3 regions of the Streptomyces ambofaciens ATCC 23877 genome follow, and region 2 is predicted to be linked to each of the others. Evidence: riboswitches for the same ligand, from Rfam matches in the RefSeq annotation. Region 2 holds a riboswitch; each other region holds the start of a gene.

Region 1 (2,192 bases), 5.6 Mb from region 2:
ATCGGGGTCCGGCCTTCGGTGGCGCGGGAGGGCGCGTCAGCTCCTCGTCAGAGGGAGACGCCGTGCGAGCGCAGGTACGCGACCGGGTCCACGTCCGAGCCGTAGTCCGGGGTGGTGCGGATCTCGAAGTGCAGGTGCGGTCCGGTCACGTTGCCGGTGGCACCCGAGAGGCCGACCTGCTGACCCGCCGTCACGGACTGGCCCGCGGAGACGGAGAGCGAGGAGAGGTGGGCGTACTGGGCGTAGTGGCCGTCGGCGAGCTGGATGACGACCTGGTTGCCGTAGGCGCCGCCCCAGCCCGCGGAGACGACGGTGCCCGCGCCGACGGCCTTGAGGGAGGTGCCGGTCGGGACGACGAAGTCCGTACCGGTGTGGTAGCCGCTGGACCACATGCTGCCCGTCTGGTGGTACGGGGTGCCCAGGGTGCCGCTCGGGACGGGCGAGGCGAAGCCGCTGCCGGTGCCGGCGGACTGGGCGCTCGTGTTCGAGGAGTCGGCGGAGCTCTTCGCGGCGTCCGAGGACTGCTCGGCCGACTCGGCCTTCGCGGGGGCGGGCTTCTCGGCCGCGGCGGGCTTCTCGGCCGCCGGCTTCTCCGACGCGGCGGAGGAGGACGGGGCCGAGGACTTGGCGGCCTGTCCGGCGACGGCGAGCTTCAGACCGGGGTGGATCAGCGACGGGTCCGAACCGACGACCTCGCGGTTGTCGGCGTAGAGCTTCTTCCAGCCGCCGTCGACGTCCTGCTCGTCGGCGATCTTCGAGAGGTAGTCACCGCTCTTGACGGTGTACGTCCGCGAGTCCCCGTTCTTCTCCGCACCGGCGGCCTTCTTCGCCGACGTCGCGACGGACTGCACGGAGTGCTCGGAAACGGACTGCGCGGGAGCGGCGTGGGCCCCGGCGGCGCCCATCAGCGGGAGCGCGAGCGCGGCGCCGCCGGTTCCGGCGACGGCGATGGTGCGGGTCAGGCGCATGGCCCTGGTACGGCGGTGCTTACCCTTCGCGGGCATGGCGAATTCCTCTCCGGCGCCTGCGAGGTGAGCTGTCGGGTGCGAGCTGGAGATGCCCGGCCGCGTCGGGACGCGGCTTAACCCCAAGCCGTTCCGGGAACCGGAACAGGCAGTCTTACCTGTGGGTCCCCCGCTCCTGCCGTGTACGGGTGGTCGATGAGTGCGGGCTCCGGTCGGCGGCAGGATTAGGCGTTCCGTCCGGATCGGTGGTGAACGTAAGCGACCAGGACGCGCAGCGACAAGCGTGGGGTTCCCTCGGCCGGTGTTCCGATTGATCCTTTATGGGAATCACCGGTCACCCTCCGTCGATTCGCGGGGCACCGGTTCGGGCAAACGTCCTTGAAAACCGGCGGAATTACGTGAACATGACGGGCAACGCACCGTCACGGATATGACGCTGCTCACGCGCCGTCCCTCCAGCCCCTTTTATTTCAGAGCGAGTTGGGACTAAGGCACCAATACGGACAGAAGGCCCAGATGGTCCACTGTCGGACGTCCCGGCACCCGGAGGCGCAGGCCCGTGCCGTATCTTCGAGTGGAGCCCGGCGGCGAGCAGCGCCGACGGGGCGGAGTGGGAGGAGCCCCCGTGACGCAGCAGGTCCCGTCGACCGAACCCGAGCTGGCCGGTGTGCGCAACTTCCGTGACGTGGGCGGCCTGCCGACCGTGGACGGACGGCGGGTACGACAGGGAGTGCTGTTCCGCAGCGGTCACCTGGCGCACGCCACCGGAGGGGACGCCGCGTTCCTGGCCTCGCTGGGCCTGCACACGATCTTCGACTTCCGCAACGCGGCCGACCAGAAGCTCGAGGGCCCGGACGTCGAGCTGCCGGGCGTGCGCAATGTGAACCTGCCGCTGAGCGACCCGGCCGACGGTGCCGAGTTCTGGAAGATGGTCCGCGACGGCGACCTGGACCAGCTGCGCGAGATCCTGGCCGGCGACAAGGGTGCCGAGCGGATGATCGGCTCCTACCGCCTGATCATCAAGGAGCGCACGGCGGAGCACTCGCGGGTGCTGCACGCGCTCGCCGAGGACAGCGTCCCGGCGCTGATGCACTGCGCGGCCGGCAAGGACCGCGCGGGCCTGTCGATCGCGATCACCCTCCTCGCCCTGGGCGTCGAGCGGGACGCCATCGTCGAGGACTACCTGAAGTCGAACGCCACGCACCGCCGCTACAAGGTGCGTCGCAG
Region 2 (2,192 bases):
TCCTCCTCGGCACACCGATCGACGAGGCCTCCGCGAACGACGTGACCGCGCGGTTGCTGTACCTGGAACACACGGCCCCGGACCGCGCCATCGCGCTGTACGTCAACTCACCCGGCGGCTCCTTCACCGCCATGACGGCGATCTACGACACGATGCGCCACGTCTCCTGCGACGTGGAGACGACGTGCCTGGGGCAGGCCGGCACGGCCGCCGCGGTGCTGCTGGCGGCGGGCACGCCGGGCAGGCGGGCCGTGTTGCCGGGCGCGCGCGTGATGCTCCGTCAACCCTCGCTCATCGAGACGGTGGAGGGGCGCACCGACGACCTCGCCGTGCGGGCCGACGAGTCGACCCGCATCCGCACCCGCCTCGAGGAACTTCTCGTACGACACACCGGCCGCACCCCCGAGCAGGTGACCGCGGACATCGAGCGGGAGACGATCCTTGACGCCCGACAGGCCCTGGACCACGGCCTGGTGGATCACATCGTGCCCGGCCGCGGGGCGACGCCCGCCACGCCCGGCGCCAGGTGAGCCGCCATGCTGCCGCCGGAACTGCCTCCGCTGCCCGCCCTCACCCGCGCCGAGGCCGAGCTGATCGACCGTTACCTCGAGGTCGTCGATCTCCTCGGGCGCATCAACCCGGCCCGGGACGGCGACACCTACCGCGGCCTGCGGGCCGCCCAGGCGCTGGTCGGCAAGGCGACCGCCCTGCGCGACGCGCTGGCCCTGATGCACCGCAGGGGTGAGACGGAACTGCACGCGGCCACCCTGGCCCGGGCGCTGCGTGTCCTGGACGGTGAACGGCGGACGGCGCGCGTCAGCCTGCCGCCGTCTGTGGACAGTTGAGCCACCCGGCTCGAAACGCACCAAACGGCTTACCCCCTTTCGGCGTAGGAACACCAGAAATGTCCGACCGTCCGCGGTTGCGCAACACGCCTGCCCAAGCGGCGGAACGAGCCACTCCGCCGCTGGTCCCGGCGTCGCCACCGCGGCCGGGCACGACTCGAACGCATAGCCGTCCACCCGAACGGGTGAGTGGTGAGTAACAACACAAAAGCCACGTTCCATTGGGATTTCCGCGCGGGGCGAGACAAGATCCGTGACTGACGACAAGCCCCCGCCGCAGCGGCGGGGCGGTCCGAGCGGACGCCGAATCCTGCCGCCGCCCGGACGACCGGTCGACAGGAGTGGATCGGCAGGAGTGGAGGACCCGAGCACGACGGGTCGCCGGAACGACCGCCTGCGCGAGTCAGGCGCCGGACCGAGCAGCCCTTGGGGTGAAGCCGCATCCGTGCGGCCGGGCATCTTCGCCAGCCCGAATCCGACAGGTCATCCTTCACAGGCGGCTGACGAAGGGTTGCGCATGTCTGCGCTCAATCGTGTCCCGTCGCTGATGGCCCGTGCCGGTACGGCCTCGGCTCTCACCCTCGCCGCCGTGGGCGGTTCCGTGGTGGTCCCCGGCGTCGCCTCCGAGGCCGCCGCGGCGAGCCACGCGACGAAGGCTCTCAAGATCGCGGCCTCCAAGAAAGGTGCGCCCTACAAATATGGCGCCGTCGGACCAGGCAGGTTCGACTGCTCCGGCCTGACGCTGTACTCGTTCAAGAAGGCCGGCAAGAAGCTTCCGCGCACCGCGGCCCAGCAGTACAACAAGACCCGGCACATCTCCTCCAAGAGCCGCAAGGCCGGGGATCTGGTCTTCTTCCACTCGGGCCGCAGCGTCTACCACGTCGGCATCTACGCCGGGAAGAACAAGATCTGGCACGCTCCGAAGACCGGGGACGTGGTGCGCCTGCAGAAGATCTGGACCGGCAGCGTCTGGTACGGCCGGGTCAAGTAGCCCGCCCGAGGGGGTGACGGCGCCTGTTCCGCCGTCACCCCCTCGGGTCGCGTGGCCCCGGCGTCGCGCGCACCGCCGCCCGGCGCGGGAGGAACCGCGCCACGGCGCACCGGGGGCGACGGTGCGCCACAGCCGACGGCGTGCCGGACGCAGGGCGCCAGCCGCAGCGCGCGCCGGGCCAGGGCGCAGCGCGCCGGCCGCAGCGCGCCGGTCGCCGACGGCACCTCACCGCGAAGGCTTCTGCTCTCCCGCCGCCCCTCCCACGGCCGTGGCCGGTTCGGCGACCGCCGGACGGCCGGGCGGCGTCCAGGGCAGTTCGATGGAGACGGTCTTGCCGCCCTCGCGCGTGGGCCGCA
Region 3 (2,192 bases), 2.0 Mb from region 2:
GACGCCCGGGAGCTCCGGCACCGGGTCGGCCGGATCCTCCGGTTCGGCCGAGGCGTCGGGGCGGACCTCCGGGGGGTCGCCTTCGGCCACGCGCTCGGCGACGCCTGACTCCCCGTCGGCCGACGCGGACGAATCGGCCAAGTCCGACACGACGGCCGGAAACGGCCCATCGGCGACCGTCGACCCGCAGGAGTCCGACAGGCCGTCCACGGCCACCACCAAGGGCGACGAAACGGACAAGGCGGGGCAGAGTGAGGGCTCTTCGTCCCTCACCGACACCGCGGGATCCGGTGTGGGCAAGCACCGCGGCGACCGGGCCGAGGAAGGGGTGGCGGAGGGCCGCGGGTCCGACGCGTCGGGGCGGCACGCCTCGCGCGGTGAGGACGAGGCGCGAGGGCTCGTGGACGGCTCGTACACCGTCCGTTCCGGCGACAGCCTCTGGGGCATCGCCGACTCCCTTGAGGTCGACGGCGGGTGGCGCTCGCTGTACGTCGGCAACAAGGAGGTCGTCGGCACCGACCCGGACCACATCCTGCCCGGTCAGACGCTCACGGTCGTGGGCGAATCAGGCGAAAAGTAGGGGCAGTTCGCGTCATGGTTCGGGACGTATGTCCGTTTTGGATCACGTGAGATATAGGTCTCAGAAGCCGTGATCGTCTTTGAAAATCCGCGGAGCGCGTGTCTACGGTCGTGACCGCTCGCCATCGCGGGCCCCGGCTGCCGCAACGCCGAATCCTGCCAGCGGCCGTCCGGGAACAGTCGTCGCGTCAAGCGCCGAAGGCAGGAGCGGGGGACCCAAGGTAAGTGCCGCACCGGGCAGTTGAGCCGGAGCGGCTAGGGGTGGAGCCGAGTTCCGTGAGGAACCCGGCCGGGCAACTCAACCGGCCCGAACCCGACAGCTCACCTCGCAGGCGTCGGTGAGGGGATCAACCATGCTGTTTTCCGGCAAGGGCAAGCACCGTCGCCCGTCCAAGGCCACCCGTGTCATCGCCGTCGCCGGTGTCACCGGTGCCGCCGTCGCCGCCCCGCTGATGGCGGCCGGCAACGCCTCCGCCGCCACCGCCTCCGAGTGGGACGCCGTCGCCCAGTGCGAGTCCGGCGGCAACTGGTCCATCAACACGGGCAACGGCTACTACGGCGGTCTGCAGTTCTCCGCCTCCACCTGGGCCGGCTACGGCGGTACGCAGTACGCCTCGACCGCCGACCAGGCGAGCAAGGCGCAGCAGATCGAGATCGCCGAGAAGGTGCTCGCGGGCCAGGGCAAGGGTGCCTGGCCGGTCTGCGGCACCGGCCTTTCGGGTGCCGCGTACACCGGTGGCGGCTCCGGCGAGAGCCAGGACAGCGGCTCCGCCAGCTCCGAGGGCTCGCAGAGCCAGAGCAGCGGCTCCACCGCCGACCGCTCCGCCGAGCAGAAGGCCTCCCGCTCCGAGGAGCGCCCGGCCGCCGAGAAGCCGGCCGAGAAGAAGACCGTCACCACCCCGACCGGCGAGAAGGTCGAGAAGGGCGACGGCGAGTACAAGGTCGTCAAGGGTGACACCCTCAGCTCGATCGCCCAGGAGCACGACGTCAAGGGCGGCTGGGCCAAGCTGTTCAAGCTCAACGACGACATCGTCGACGAGGCCGACCTGATCTACCCGGGCCAGCAGCTGCACCTGAAGTAAGCGGCGGCCCCGCCTGCTCCCGTCCCGGCGCGTGTTCCCCCGTACGCGCCGGGACGGGTTTTTCACGCCCCGGGCCCGCCCGCGCTTCCTCCCCGGAACCGCGGGTGTTTCCGGAAACGTCTTTGTTCCGTTCGGAAACAATTTACTCTCGGTTCTGTCCAGCGGGTGGGCGATCGGCTGGCCGATCGCCCGGAGCCGGTTAGGCTCGGTCCCGCAGAGCCGCTGCGGTCCTGTGGACCCGCGCGTCACACCGAAGCGTCACATTGAAGAAGGAGATGCTCGTGCCGTCCATCGACGTCGTCGTAGCCCGGGAAATCCTGGACTCCCGAGGCAACCCCACGGTCGAGGTCGAGGTCGGCCTCGACGACGGCAGCACGGGTCGTGCCGCCGTTCCCTCCGGCGCCTCCACCGGCGCCTTCGAGGCCATCGAACTCCGTGACGGCGACCCGGGCCGTTACCTGGGCAAGGGCGTCGAGAAGGCCGTCCTGGCCGTCATCGAGCAGATCGGCCCGGAGCTGGTCGGCTACGACG

The links. A riboswitch is a leader RNA that binds a small molecule or an ion and turns the genes downstream of it on or off. The one in region 2 is predicted to bind cyclic di-AMP.
Region 1: it holds a riboswitch for cyclic di-AMP, as region 2 does, so the genes downstream of both, SAM23877_RS30485 (M23 family metallopeptidase) here and SAM23877_RS06055 (C40 family peptidase) in region 2, are expected to answer to the same signal.
Region 3: it holds a riboswitch for cyclic di-AMP, as region 2 does, so the genes downstream of both, SAM23877_RS14830 (LysM peptidoglycan-binding domain-containing protein) here and SAM23877_RS06055 (C40 family peptidase) in region 2, are expected to answer to the same signal.

What each region holds. Positions count from the first base shown of each region.
Region 1 is NZ_CP012382.1:6,925,151-6,927,342, reverse strand. Features, by position in the region: gene SAM23877_RS30485 (M23 family metallopeptidase) at 48-1,004, opposite strand; cyclic di-AMP (ydaO/yuaA leader) riboswitch at 1,007-1,166, opposite strand; gene SAM23877_RS30480 (tyrosine-protein phosphatase) at 1,591-2,192, shown strand, end outside.
Region 2 is NZ_CP012382.1:1,353,732-1,355,923, forward strand. Features, by position in the region: gene SAM23877_RS06045 (ATP-dependent Clp protease proteolytic subunit) at 1-530, shown strand, start outside; gene SAM23877_RS06050 (hypothetical protein) at 537-845, shown strand; cyclic di-AMP (ydaO/yuaA leader) riboswitch at 1,137-1,359, shown strand; gene SAM23877_RS06055 (C40 family peptidase) at 1,363-1,836, shown strand; gene SAM23877_RS06060 (ATP-binding protein) at 2,062-2,192, opposite strand, start outside.
Region 3 is NZ_CP012382.1:3,343,552-3,345,743, reverse strand. Features, by position in the region: gene SAM23877_RS14835 (transglycosylase family protein) at 1-580, shown strand, start outside; cyclic di-AMP (ydaO/yuaA leader) riboswitch at 763-929, shown strand; gene SAM23877_RS14830 (LysM peptidoglycan-binding domain-containing protein) at 933-1,661, shown strand; gene eno (phosphopyruvate hydratase) at 1,943-2,192, shown strand, end outside.